DNA from 2 places in the Erysipelatoclostridium sp. An15 genome. Region 1 is predicted to be linked to the other one. Evidence: a T-box and tRNA genes for the amino acid it is inferred to sense, from the RefSeq annotation. Region 1 holds a T-box; the other holds one or more tRNA genes.
What was found. A T-box is a leader RNA that pairs with one kind of tRNA and senses whether it is charged. The one in region 1 lies ahead of ileS (isoleucine--tRNA ligase), so its partner is inferred to be a tRNA-Ile.
Positions count from the first base shown of each region.

Region 2: it encodes a tRNA-Ile, which carries the amino acid that the T-box ahead of ileS (isoleucine--tRNA ligase) is inferred to sense. The anticodon was not compared.

Region 1 covers NZ_NFLA01000007.1:56,840-64,420, forward strand. The annotation lists gene B5E92_RS04060 (SigB/SigF/SigG family RNA polymerase sigma factor) at 1-18, shown strand, start outside; gene B5E92_RS04065 (YlmC/YmxH family sporulation protein) at 43-282, shown strand; gene B5E92_RS04070 (cell division protein SepF) at 383-814, shown strand; gene B5E92_RS04075 (RNA-binding protein) at 846-1,604, shown strand; gene B5E92_RS04080 (DivIVA domain-containing protein) at 1,617-2,072, shown strand; T-box leader at 2,044-2,251, shown strand; gene ileS (isoleucine--tRNA ligase) at 2,298-5,027, shown strand; gene B5E92_RS04090 (D-alanyl-D-alanine carboxypeptidase family protein) at 5,231-6,478, shown strand; gene B5E92_RS04095 (LytTR family DNA-binding domain-containing protein) at 6,623-7,318, shown strand; gene B5E92_RS04100 (hypothetical protein) at 7,336-7,536, opposite strand.
Region 2 covers NZ_NFLA01000018.1:23,860-31,440, forward strand. The annotation lists gene B5E92_RS07385 (ATP-binding cassette domain-containing protein) at 1-2,508, opposite strand, end outside; gene B5E92_RS07390 (PTS transporter subunit IIC) at 2,681-3,676, opposite strand; gene B5E92_RS07395 (putative ABC transporter permease) at 3,690-4,442, opposite strand; tRNA gene B5E92_RS07400 (tRNA-Ala) at 4,497-4,572, opposite strand; tRNA gene B5E92_RS07405 (tRNA-Ile) at 4,599-4,675, opposite strand; tRNA gene B5E92_RS07410 (tRNA-Ile) at 4,698-4,774, opposite strand; gene B5E92_RS07415 (glutathione peroxidase) at 4,970-5,452, shown strand; gene B5E92_RS07420 (putative ABC transporter permease) at 5,500-6,000, shown strand; gene B5E92_RS07425 (4Fe-4S dicluster domain-containing protein) at 6,020-6,784, opposite strand; gene B5E92_RS07430 (Na/Pi cotransporter family protein) at 6,880-7,581, opposite strand, start outside.

The DNA.
Region 1 (7,581 bases):
CATAATTACCTTAAATAATGCATATATTTTAATGGTGATTTAATGAGATTTGTCAAACTACAGTCAAAGGATGTTGTAAATGTTGTAAATGGTTGTAAAATTGGGTTTATTAGTGATATTGAAATTGACTGGTGTACTAGAACAATTCAAGCAATCGTTGTTGAAAAAAGCAGCTTTTTAAAATTGCTTTGCTTTTTTAAAGAAGCTCCTTGTATTGTTATTCCCATTGAATGTGTAGTTAGTATTGGCGGCGATGTTATTTTAGTTACAATAGACCAGTAAAAAATGCTCCTTTTGTTTTTAACTTGATTTAATAATCCTTTAATGATATGAAATATTATGTTATAATGGACTAGAAATAAGTTAAGGAGGTTTATACTTCATGGGATACGGACAAAAAGTAAAGAAATGGTTTTTTGACGAAGACGGTGACGAAGTTGAAGAATATGAAGATGTAGAAATTGATACAGAACCAAAAACAAGTTTGTTTGAACAAGCTAAGTTTTCAAAAACTAGTGATGCAATTAAAGCTTTGAATGCTAATAAAGATAGTCAATTAATCTTATTTGAGCCTCGAGCTTTTGCAGAAACTCAAGATATTGCTAATTATTTAAAATTAAGAAAAGCAGCTGTAGTTAATTTACATCGCTTGCAAAAAGAGCAGTCTAAACGAGTTGTCGATTTCTTAAGTGGAGTCATCTATGCAATTGAAGGTGATATCCAAAGAATTGGACCTAGAATTTTCTTATGTACTCCTAAAAATATTGGGGTTTCTGGAACAATTGATTTAGATGATGAAGAAGCCGATGAGTAATAAGTATTAGCCTAGCTAATACTTTTTCGTTGTGTTAGAACATTTTAAAGGTGAAGAAGTCTTTGTTAAAAAAGTTTTGGAATATAGAGATCAAGCTTTATATAAACAAAGACTTATCTTAACTAAATTTTTAAACCCATATCATCAATCAATTGTTTATTCAATAATTGGCAATAATGAAGATTTAATTGTCAAAGAAGCTGGCGGTATGGATAATAGTGAAATGAAAAGAATGATTATTGCCCCAGCCTTTTATGAAATTGAAGATCAAGATTTTGAAATTGCTTTAGTAAAGATAAAATATGCCCAATCATTTGGTAAATTAACGCATCGTGATATTTTAGGGGCATTGATGTCATTAGGGGTTAAAAGAGAGTTATTTGGTGACATTTATGAATATCAAGATGATTTTTATGTAGCGATGGAACAAAAAATATATGAATATGTTAAAGATAATTTGACCAAAATAAAACGTAGTAAAGTTAAAACTAGTTTAAGTGATGAAAAAATTATCATCGAACATCAATATGTAATGAAAACATTTATTGTTTCTTCATTACGTTTAGATAAAGTAGTTGCTACAATATATGGTCTACCTAGAAGTAAGGCAGTTAGCTATATTCGCTCAGGTTTTGTAAAAGTTAATCATAAAGAAGTTGAAGAAATAAATTATTTGTGTAATAATAGTGATATAATATCGTTAAGACGGCATGGAAGGGTTAAATTTGTCGATACTAAGCGACTTACAAAACAGAATAATCATGTTGTTGAGGGGTATTTTTATAAGTAGGGAGTTGATACGATGAGTGATTTTAAAAAGCAGTTAATGGGTTATAATGTTCATGAAGTTGACTATAAGATCGATGATTATCTTAAACAAATAGAAAACTTAAAAAGACAAGTTACTAGTTTAACTGAAGAATTAGATCGTGTTAAAGAACAAAACTCATTGTTACAACATCGTGTCAATATAACTGAAAAGACTAATGAGGAAATTGCTCGTTTAGCTTTAAAAGAAGCTAGTGAATTAATTGATAAGGCTAAACGAAATGCAAATATGATTTTAAAGGAATCATTAGATTATGTTCGAAATCTATCAAGTGAAATGAGCGATTTCAAAGATCAGGCAATTAGATTTAGAGCTTCAGTGCAAAAAATGTCTCAGGATATTTTGGATTCAATAGATAATTCTGAAGTTTTTAATTTAATTAACGAAGATGAAGAAAATGATAAATACGATGAAAGAGACAGTTTATAGTAAGATGTTTCTAGAGAGCTGATGGCTGGTGGAAATCAGTAACTATTATTATAATGGATCACTCTGGAGTAGCGCCTTGAAATTAGTAGGGGTCGCCGTTGATTGCGTTAAAATCTCAAGTGCGTGTTTAAGTTTGATAACACGAATTAAGGTGGTACCGCGGTTTATTCGTCCTTTTGTATAAAAGGACTTTTTTTATTAGTTTAATTTGGAGGAAAGAAAGAGATGAATTACAAAGACACTTTATTGATGCCAAAAACTGATTTTGAAATGCGAGGGAATCTTCCTAAAAAAGAACCTAAGTATGTAGAACGTTGGCAAGAAGCAAACATGTATGAAAAAGTACTTGAACAAAACAAAGGAAATGAAGAATTTGTTTTCCATGATGGTCCACCATATGCCAATGGTAATATGCATATGGGACATATGTTAAACAAAGTTATTAAAGACGTAATTGTTCGTTATAAAAATATGAATGGAATTTATACACCATATATTCCAGGCTGGGATACTCATGGTTTACCAATTGAAAATGCTATTCAAAAATTAGGGGTAAATCGTAAAGAAATGTCAACTGCTGATTTTAGAGAAAAATGTAAAGAATACGCTTATCAGCAAGTTGATAAACAAAAAGAGCAATTAATTAGAATGGGGACATTTGCAGATTATAAACATCCATATTTAACATTAATGCCTGAATTTGAAGCAAATCAAATCGATGTTTTTGCTAAAATGGCTATGGATGGATTAATCTTTAAAGGTTTAAAACCAGTATACTGGTCACCATCTAGTGAATCAGCATTAGCTGAAGCTGAAATCGAATACCATGATATTAAAAGTCCAACTATTTATGTAAAATTCCAAGTTAAAGATGGTAAAGGAATTTTAGATAATGATACTTATTTTGTAATCTGGACAACTACACCATGGACAATTCCTGCCAACTTAGCAATCTGTTTAAATGAAAATTTCAATTATGCAGTTGTTGATACACCTAAAGGTAAATTAATTGTTTTAGATGAATTAGTTGATTCATTAATGGAAAAATTTGAAATTACTGAATATAAAGTAATCAAACACTATAAAGGTAGTGAATTAGAAATGATTACTTGTCAACATCCTTTATATGATCGTGAATCATTAATTATTTTAGGTGACCACGTTACAACTGATGCCGGTACTGGATGCGTTCATACAGCGCCAGGTTTTGGGGCTGACGACTTTTATGTAGGTCAAAAATATGGTCTACCAGCTTATTGTAATGTTGATGAACATGGCTGCATGATGGAAGAATGCGGTGAATGGTTAGCAGGACAATATGTTGATGATGCTAATAAAACAGTAACTTTAAAATTAGATGAACTAGGTGTTTTATTAAAACTTGAATTTATTAAACATAGTTATCCTCATGACTGGAGAACTAAAAAACCAATTATCTTTAGAGCAACTGATCAATGGTTCTGTTCATTAGATAAAATTAGAGATAAATTATTAAATGAAATTGATAAAGTTAACTGGTTGAATGAATGGGGTCATATTCGTATTTATAATATGATCAAAGAACGTGGTGACTGGTGTATTTCTCGTCAAAGATCTTGGGGTGTACCAATTCCAATTATCTATTGTGAAGATGGTACGCCAATCATGGAAGAAAAAGTGTTTAAACATATTTCTGATTTATTTAGAAAATATGGTTCAAATGTCTGGTTTGAACGTGATGAAAAAGATTTATTACCTGCAGGATATACAAATGAACATTCACCAAATGGTATTTTCAAAAAAGAAAAAGATATCATGGATGTTTGGTTTGATTCAGGATCAAGTCATACTGGATGTATGATTGAACGTGGTTATCGTTATCCAGTTGATTTATACTTTGAAGGAAGCGACCAATATCGTGGCTGGTTTAACTCTTCATTAATTGTTGGTACGGCTGCTCATGGTCAAGCACCATATAAAACAGTTTTATCTCATGGATTTGTTTTAGATGGTAAAGGAAACAAGATGTCTAAATCATTAGGTAATACTGTTGATCCAATTAAATTAGTTAATCAATTTGGTGCTGATATCGTTAGACTTTGGGCAACTTCTGTTGCTTATCAGCAAGATGTTAGAATTAGTAATGATATTATGAAACAAATTTCTGAAAACTATCGTAAAATTAGAAATACAATGCGTTTCGTTCTTGGAAATTTAAATGATTTTAAAGAAAATGATTTAGTAGCTATTAAAGATTTAGCACCAGTAGATCGCTATATGTTAGCAGAGTTAAATGATTTAATTGATGGTTATAATAATGCTTATGAAAACTTTGATTTTGCAGAAGCAAACCAATTGATCTTAAATTATTTCACTAACTTATTAAGTTCATTCTATATGGACTTTACTAAAGATATTCTTTATATCGAAAAAGCTGATAGTTTAAGAAGACGTCAAGTTCAAACGGTATTATATTATCACGCTAAAATCATGATGAAATTAATTTCACCAGTATTAGTATTTACTGCTGAAGAATTACATGATCATTTCCATTGTGATGAAAATAAAGCAGAATCAGTATTCTTAGAACCAGCTTATCAAAAAATTGAATTAGAAGATAGCGAAAGCTTAAAAGAATACTTTAAACGTTTCTTAGATTTACGTAAAGATGTTTTAAAAGCATTAGAACAATTACGTAATGATAAAGTAATTAAATCTAATATGGAAGCTAAAGTAACTATTTCTTTAAAAGATGATTATAAAGATATGGAAAAATTAGCTGATGATTTAAAACAATTATTTATTGTTGCTAAAGTTAATTTAGTAGAAGATACTACTTTAGAAGAATTTGATAGTGCTTATATTAAAGCAGAAAAATTCAATGGACATCAATGTCCACGTTGCTGGAATTACTTTGATGAAGATGAAATGGAAGGCGAATTATGCCACCGTTGTCATGATGTAATTAATGGTTAATTAGATAAAATACCCCAAGCTGTATATTACAACTTGGGGTTTAGTGCGTTTTAAGAATATTTTTTGCAATTTATTGGCTTGATTTAATAAAATAATATTGTTGAAAAGAGTCGAAAGTGCTAAAATAAACTAGCAAATAACCTTAATAATTAAATCGAGGGAATTATAGATTGGGAAAATAATTTTATATGGGAGGAAAATTAATGGTTAAAAAATTATTAGTTGCCATTATTATGGTAATAAGTATTTTTACTAGTAATATACCAGTAAAAGCTTTAGAAAATAGTGAACCAATCACAACTTTATCATGCCAATATACTGTGGCAATCGATGCTAAATCAGGGCTGGTATTATACAATAAAAACATGGATGAAAGAATGTATCCGGCTAGCATGACTAAAGTCATGACTGTAATTGTGGCATTAGAGATGATGAAAGATACATCAACAACGACAGTTATTACTCAAAGTGATATTGATACAGTTTGGGAAACCGGGGCATCTTCAGCTAATTTTGAAGTTGGTGAAGTAGTTACATATGAAGATCTTTTATATGGAGCAATATTGCCAAGTGGTGCTGATGCTACTAGAGCATTAGCTAATAATTTATGTGGTTCTCAAGAAGCTTTCGTTGCTAAAATGAATGAATTAGCTGGTGAGTTAGGATTAAAAGATACTCATTTTGTAAATACTACAGGTATTCATGATGATAATCATTATACTACTGCTCATGATATGGCTTTAATTGTTAAACATGCGATTGAAAATGATAAGTTTAGAGAAATATATGGTCAACGTTATCATACTTCATCTAATGGATTACATCAGTGGGTTAATAAATCGATTTATAATGCGCGTCGAGCTGGAATAGATACTACTAATATTTTAGGATGTAAAAGTGGTTATACTAATCAAGCTAAAAACTGTTTATCAAGTCTAGATACTGTTAACGGTAATGAAATTATCACTATTGTAGCACATAGTACTAATGAAGTTAGAACAAGTGCAGCAGTTTGTGATACTTTAGATATTATGAACTATGTAGGACAGCGTTATTCTTTGCAAAATATCTTAACAAAGGGTAATGAAGTTGACACTTTAAAAGTAGATTTAGCTAAAGATAATAAATCAGTAGTAATTACTAATCAAAATGATGCAACAGCTTTTTTACCAAATAATTTTAATTTAGAAGAGCTGGATTATCGATATTCATTTGATAAATTAAAAGCACCATTAAAAAAAGGAACTAAAGTTGGGAATTTAGAAATATATTATGGTGATTATTTATTATATGAAGAAGATTATTTGACAACTGAAGCTATTGAAAAAGATACTGTCAAAGAAGTTACTAATAATGTTATTGATTTTATTTTCCCATATGGAATTGCTATTGTTTTAGTTGTTATATATATTTTAATTTTAAGATTTAAACCAAAACGTAGAAGAGTCTAAAGACTCTTTTTTTGTCAAATTTAAATGACACACTTTTAAGAACAGCTAGGTATTTTGAATGAAATTTAATATAATGTAGTTTACAAAATTAATAAATATGGGAGATATTAAAAATTAATAATTTTTAGGGGAGAGGTAGTTGTTATGCAGGTTGTCATTTTAAATAATGATAAAAAATTTCTTGATCAAATCAGAAATGGAATATATCAAATAGATCCGTTGATTGAAATAGTCGTTTATAATGATGCTATAAAGTTTTTAGAGGACTTTGAGTTATTCTTAGATTATAGTATTTTTATTGTTGATATTCTTTTTTATAATGAAAATGGAATAGAGCTTGCTAAAAAGATCAATAATCAAATAAATGGTGCGCAAATTATTTTTGTTAGTAATTATGTTAATGTTATTAGCGAAATTTATGAAACTAAACACTGTTATTTTATCTATAAACCAAGTCTAGAAAAGTACTTATTTAAAGCATTAAAAAGAGCTATTAACAATATTAGAGAAAGTAAAAATAATATCTTGATAAACTGCCGTGGTAAAAAAATAGTTATTTCGTTATCAGAAATTATTTATTTTGAAAGAGATCTAAGAAGAACTATTATTCATTTAAATAATACTCAATATTATACTTATGATAAATTTCAATCTTTTTTAGATTTAGTACCAGATAATTTTTTTGAATGTCATCGTAGTTTTATTGTTAATTTTAATGAAGTAAGGGAACATCAAAGAAATCGTTTTATTTTAAAAAATAACGTAGTAATTCCTATTAGTCGTAGTCACGAAAAACAGGCAAAAGATGCTTTTGAAAACTATTTAATGTATAGCCAATAAAAAAATGAGCAAAATGCTCATTTTTTTTGACTGTTTTTATCTACGATTCGATCTAAACCATAACCAATAACTCTGCCAATTAAAGCAGTAATCAAAAATATTAATGCCATCCAGGAACTTACAGAACCAAAGAAATACTGAAATGCAAAATAGATAATTCCAATAGCTAAACCTAATGATGTTCCTAAGTTCATGAAAATAGTACTTTTTTCTTCCATTATTTCACTCCTCAATAAAGAAATTATACCACAACTTTATAAGCA
Region 2 (7,581 bases), on a different contig from region 1:
ACCACTAGGTTCATCTTTACTTGCATAGCCAAGTTTTTGTAAATTATTTTCATAAGAAGATGAATCCTCACTCATTAACGATAACATCAATTCAGATAATTCTTCTTCTGACATATTCACCTTAATAGCACTAGCAAATTTACTTGTATCTATACTAATAGCATCTTGGAATTGACTTGAAAAATTATCCATCTGATCAGCCATAACAGTTGTTAACTGCTGTTTTAATGAATTTGCGATCACTTCACTATACTGAGCCATCATCGTTTGCATTTGACTTTGTAAATTAGCTGCAAACTGCTTTGCCATACCACTTTCCTGGATTAATGCTGCCATTTCACTTTGAATCAAATTTTTAGCCGCATCGCTTTGTAAATAAGCCCGAAAATATTCATCCATCTTAGATGGATCAGTAAAATTATTATCTTTTAAATATTGTTGAAATTGGGTCATAATTTTTTGACTGATTTGATTAATCTGATCAGTTGTAAGTTCAAATTTAATATCTCCTAGTAAACTATCAACATCTAAAGAGGGCAATAATGATGGATCGATTGATAACTGACTAAAATCAACACTACTCATATCCATTGATATTTTACTTTGATCAAAAGTAAAAGCACTTTGTAAAGTTTCACTATCAACTGTAAATAATGAATTCATATCTAAACTTGAACTTTCAGGATCATCAAAACGTTTCCCGGTAAAAACATCAATATCACGTGTTGCTAATTGTTTTTGAACAATTTCACTTGATTGCGCCTGATTTATAACATGATCACTCAACGATGGCAAATACCCTATCCCAGATTGCAACATTGTAACATTAGCACCATCTGAAGGCTGAACAATTCCTACTATTTCTAGATTTTCACCATTATCAATTAACTGTTTCATATAAGCTTGATCATCTGTTTTATCACGATAAATATTATAATTAGCATCGTATTGATAACAATCTGAAGGATTAACTAATTTAAAATTAATACCAATAATATCATCATATGAATATGATTGACTATTATCAGGTACTGTTACTTTTTCTTCTTGAGAAAATTGTTGAATCATCGTATCTAATTCCGAATAATCACGTAACCCTAAAGTATAAAGCATAAAATCACTAATCTTACCATTGTTATTCAAAACCAGCACACATTCATTATACTTTTTAGGCCATCTCCCTGCTTTTACATCATATTGTTCTTGATATAGATCAGTATTTTGTGGCATCTGATAAAATACATTAGTACTCATCATTGATGACATTGTACTATTACTTGTACTTGAAGCCCCTAAACCAAGCGCTGCAAACGATCGATCAGGATTAACTTGTCGAATCGATTCCGTATTAGCACTATAAATCTGCGGAACAACATTGTAAGTATATTCAACTGACTTAGTATATTTAGAAAGATCACCCTTATTACTATCCAAATATTCTTTTAATGATGTTAAATCATTAGATCCCACTCGCGAAAATATATTTGTCAGCATTTGAAATACTTGAACTTCACCATCTTCTTTAGTTGAATCATCGCTTGACTGGGTATCCATCATCGAAGTTATATCAAAACCTGTACTTTGAATCTGTAACGGATATTCCGATAAAGTTTCTTCTTCTATCGATTGAATATATTGATTTACCCCATTAGATAAAGAAAGAATCAAGGCGATACCAATAATACCAATCGATCCAGCAAAAGAAGTTAAAATCGTTCGCGCTTTTTTTGTTTTTAAATTATTAAAACTTAATGATAGCGATGTTTTTAAAGACATTGAAGATTTACCCATATTTTTATGCTGTGGTACCTTTAATGTCTTGTTATCAACATTAAATGGGTTAGAATCACTGCGAATTACTCCATCTTTTAATTCTACAATTCTAGTTGCATATTCATAAGCCAATTCTGGATTATGAGTAACCATGACTACCAAACGGTCCTTAGCTACTTCTTTTAATAAATTCATTACCTGAATGCTTGTTTCACTATCCAAAGCCCCAGTTGGCTCATCAGCTAATAAAATATCTGGATCATTAACTAATGCTCTAGCAATCGCTACCCTTTGCATCTGTCCTCCAGACATTTGGTTAGGCTTTTTATGACCTTGATCACCTAGTCCTACTTGTTCTAAAGCTCTTTTAGCACGTTTTCTACGTTCTGCTTTAGATACACCCGAAATAGTTAAAGCTAGCTCGACATTCGATAGAACTGTCTGATGGGGAATCAGGTTGTAACTTTGAAAAACAAAACCGATTGTGTGATTACGATACGAATCCCAATCACGGTCTTTATATTTCTTAGTTGAAATACCATTAATAATCAAATCACCACTATCATAGCGATCTAAACCACCAATAATATTTAAAAGCGTTGTTTTCCCCGAACCACTAGGTCCTAAAATAGCAACAAATTCATTATCACGTAAATTCAACGAAACACCATCAAGTGCTTTTTGAATTAAATTACCTGTTTTATATTGCTTACAAATATTTTTTATTTGCAGCATCACATTCACCCCTTACAATTACTATAATTTTTAAATAACATTATAATAGTATTATCTAAAAATTATAACTATTCTTGTTATCACTATATTAAATGTTATTTTAATATTTAATGATATATAATTTTACTTAAGAAATGTTACACTTATATTAACAACAAAAAAAGTTAAACCATTATAAACGGTTTAACTTTAAATACCCATTTTTAATATATTTTAATTTTTTAAATGACCGATAAATTAGCCATGTAATCAAAATCGGAGCAATAATATCAATTACAATAATTGGAATCCAATAACTGCTTCCCATAACATTTATCGCTTCTAATATTCCTACCAATCCAGCCGTTCCCATTCCCGAACCAACAGGAGTACATGATATTTCTAACACACAGGTTGAAATTGGTGCAATAATAATACTTGTTAAAATTGGCGGTACCCAGATAATTGGATGTTTAACAATATTTTTAAACTGCAACATACTTGTACCAATTCCAATTGCAATTACATCTCCTAAATCATTATCATCGATTGACATCACTGCAAAACCTAACATTTGTACGCAACAACCTGCCAATGCCGCTCCAGCAGCCAAACCATTCAAACCTAACATCACACCAATAGCAGCACTAGATATTGGCGCCGTTAAAGCCATTCCCATTAAAACTGCTACAACTATTGACATGAAAAATGGTTGCATTGCCACTCCCTGATTAATTAAATCACCAATCCAGTTAATTACCATCGTTAAATATGGACCCACAAATATCGTTACCAATCCAGAAATAACGATTGAACAAAATGGTACCAGTAAAATATCTATCGGTGTTTTTCCTTGAAGTAAACGAGTAACTTCAACTGCCGCAATTACCGCTACATAAGCAGCGATTGGATTGCCAGTTGTTGCTTGATTACCATTAAAAGTTCCAGCCCCAATTGTCCCAGCAATTACCGCTGCAATTAAATTTAGTCCTTTAGCATCAATTGCATAAGCAATTCCAACGCCAATAGCCGGTCCCATTAAATATGTTGCTATTTCACCCCAGATAATCAACTGACTTATATTTACAAAACTACCAATTTGTTTTAATATCGTTCCAATAATTAAACTGCAAAAAAAGCCATACGCCATACCATTTAAAGATTTTACGATATAGTTCTCTTTTTTCATCATCTATCCCCTTTTATTTCTTTTTATGTTTAAGCAGATCTGGGAAAGCTCGAATTAAACGTCTTTGTGAATACTTTAAATTCCCTTTTTGCTTAATTAAGTTTTTAAAAATAATCTGTTGACGTTGCCACTGCAAACGATTTTTCCCAATGCGTTTATTAACTTCCTGTTGTTTTTCTAATAAGTTTTTCAATAACACCATTTCATTATTTTCAATAGTCTGTTTAAACTGCTCTACTTTCTTTTCAATATTCAAAGCAATTCTAGTTGAAACAATAGTATCAAAAATAAATAATATCGTTAAAACACTAGCAATTATAAACAATAATTTTTCATCGACCTTCGATAATTCATAGGTAAAAAATGGTTGTACATAATCAATGGCAACAACACTAAAAACTCCAAAACAAACAAATCCTTCTAAACAAACCCGACCATTTAAATTAAACGGTTTATGACTATAATCCCACCAGCGCTGATGGAATAGCTTTTCCATACCATAAGATGTAATATATTCTAATAAACAAGCAACTACAGCCCCATTAATAAATAAAGCATAGACAGGATAATCGGTTTTATGAATATCAAATAATACAATTACTAATATCGCTCCAAAACCATATATTGGTATCCATGGTCCATTTAAAAAACCACGGTTATAAGGTTTTTGTTTTCGTGATAATGGTAAAATAATCGATTCCCATACCCAACCAAGAAAGCAGTATATAAAAAAACTAGCTACTAAAATGATTAATTTATCGGTCATAATTACCTCCTATAAAAACAAAAAAACTCTGCCAAAGCAGAGCTAATTTACAAATGGTGGAGCCTAGCGGGATCGAACCGCTGACCTCCTGCGTGCAAAGCAGGCGCTCTCCCAGCTGAGCTAAGGCCCCAAAAATATTTTATTAATTTTTATATATGGTGGGCCTGAATGGATTTGAACCATCGACCTCACCCTTATCAGGGGTGCGCTCTAACCAACTGAGCTACAGGCCCATATATAAATGCAATTAATTAATGGTGGGCCTGAATGGATTTGAACCATCGACCTCACCCTTATCAGGGGTGCGCTCTAACCAACTGAGCTACAGGCCCATCAATCGACTGCTCAAATATAATAACATAAGCTTTTATAATCGTCAACCCTTTATTTAAAATTTTGTCATTTTTTTTGCTATTAATTTATTCTTGTATCAAGCACGTCAAAATCAAACATTCACAAGCATATTATTTGTTATTAATATAAAATCATTTTATAATTAATAAATAAATTATTAAAAGGAGAATAACATGAACTTATACGATATAAACGTTTTAGATAACAATAATCAACTACAATCATTAAGTACATATCAAAACCAGGTATTACTTATTGTAAATACGGCTACGGAATGTGAATTTACTGAACAATATGATGAATTAGAAGATTTATTTGAACAGTATCACGACCAAGGTTTTTGGATCCTTGATTTTCCTTGTAACCAGTTTGGTGAACAAGCACCAGGAACAATGGAAGAAATTATTTCTTTTTGTGCTGATACTTATGGGGTTAGCTTCCCACAATTCGCTAAAATCGATGTCAACGGTCCAAACGAAGCACCTATTTATACATATCTTAAAGAAAACCAGGATCCAGCACTTTCTAAACGAATTGATTGGAATTTTACTAAATTTTTAATTGATCGTAAGGGTAATGTAGTCGCTCGCTTTGAGCCATTAGTCAAACCAAAAGAAATTGCTCTTGAAATTGAAAAACTGCTTGCTCATATTTAGTATCATAATTGCCAAATTTTATCATAAAATTACTAATGGAGGTTATAATGGTAAAATTTGCAATTTATACTTTTCTAGGCTTTATTATCGAATCGGCATATATTTCAATACTTGAAAAAAGAATTCATTTTTCCGGATTATTAAAAGGTCCTTTTATTCCAATATATGGATTTGGAGCATTATTAATATTGAAAGCAGTTCCCTATCATACTAATAATTTTGAAATCTTCTTTTATTCTTTAGTATGTTGTACTGCTTTAGAATATGTAACACACTATTTTTTAGCTCATGATTTAAATATTGAAATCTGGAATTATCAAAAATATCCGGATAATTATTGTAGTCGAATTTGTTTGTTTTATAGTTTAATTTGGGGAATATTAGGCATAATATTAGTGAATTTTATCGACCCTTTTATCAATCAGCTTTTAGCTGCTTCTAACTATTATCTTGTTAATGTTATTGCTCTAATATATATATTGGTTATTATTTATCGGTTTTATAATTTACGTTTTCAATTTAAAACAAAAAATAAGTACGGAAATTAAAAAACGCCGTACTTATTTATTATACAAAATATTCATTTTCTTTACGTTTTGATAATTTTTCAGTAAATTCCTTAGCAAACTGTTGGTAATTTTGATCATGATCCATAGTTTTAGCTTGCATTGGACAAATTCTAATACATCTAAAGCAAGATAAACACTGATCATTAATCGTTTTACAATCCTTTGGATCAATAGCTTGCATCGGGCATTTTTTTACACACAATCCACATTGCGTACAATTTTCATTTGTAGACGGTCTAAATTTACCACCATTACCACCTTCACGATAAGGATAATGACCTGGTATTGAAACAAATGAAAAGTTATCTTTATTAATTTTTAACCGCACTAAGCTTCCAAACAACTCATCGCGATACATATCATCATGATCTGGACGTCCCACTTGGATATTTCCATAAGTATGCTGACCAACTAATGTTGCTGCTGCAATCGGGATAAACCCTTGCCCTTCTACAATATTAAATAACTCTAACAATGCATCATCATAATGACGATTACCATAAGTTACTGTTATAATACAAGGAGTATGATCACCAGTAAATGATTTTAATCTTTTAACCGCCTCAACAGGAATACGTCCCCCATATACCGGCATTCCAAATACAACAACATCATGTCGATTAAACTGTTTAGCTTCAATTGGCATAGAAGTTATGTCTATTTCATTTAATGTTCCTTCTAATCCGCGAGCAATACTAACTGCTGATTTTTTAGAAGTTTCTGTAGGGGAAAAGTATATTACATATGTTTTATCAATCTTCATTCCAATCGCCTCCGACACTTATTATACTGACAAAGAATGAACAAATGATTAAGTTTTTAATAATATATTAAAAAACTGACTGAAATTCAGCCAGTTTAAGCCATTGTTGTTAATTCTTCTTTAATTGTATCAAAAGCAACGGCAATATTTAAACCATGATCACCGATTCTTTCAAAATCAATAAGTGTTTCAGTATATAATGCACTATGTTCTGGTGTACATTTTTTATCACGCAATCTTTTTAATTGATTTAATGAAAATTCATGAGTGATACCATCAATATTATCTTCAATTACATCAACTTTTTCAACAATATCATGTAATTCTTCACGTTTTAAGACACTTAATTCTTGTAAAATATTTCTAGTCATATCATTCATGATTGAGATTTCTTTCATTGCTTCATCAGAGAAATGTTCATCATTTTCATAAAGTTGTTTTGCACGTTCAGCAATATTTATAGCGTGATCACCAACTCGTTCTAAATCTCCGGCAGTTTTTAAGAATAATCCAATTGATTGTGATTCTTCGATTGGAAATTCTGAAGAAATCGCTGTTGTTGTATATTGGATAATTTCTTTGTTTAAATAATCAATATATTCTTCATGTTTTAATATTTCTTCGTGTTTAGCCTCATCATAGTTACTCATTAGTTCAAAGGCACGTTGTACATTTTGTTGAACTTCTGACAACATATTTTGTGTTTCATTAAATAATTGGCGATTAACAATAGCACTACGTCCAATATAATAATCATTTGTAAAGACAGATGCATCTAAATATTTAACTGTCATCTT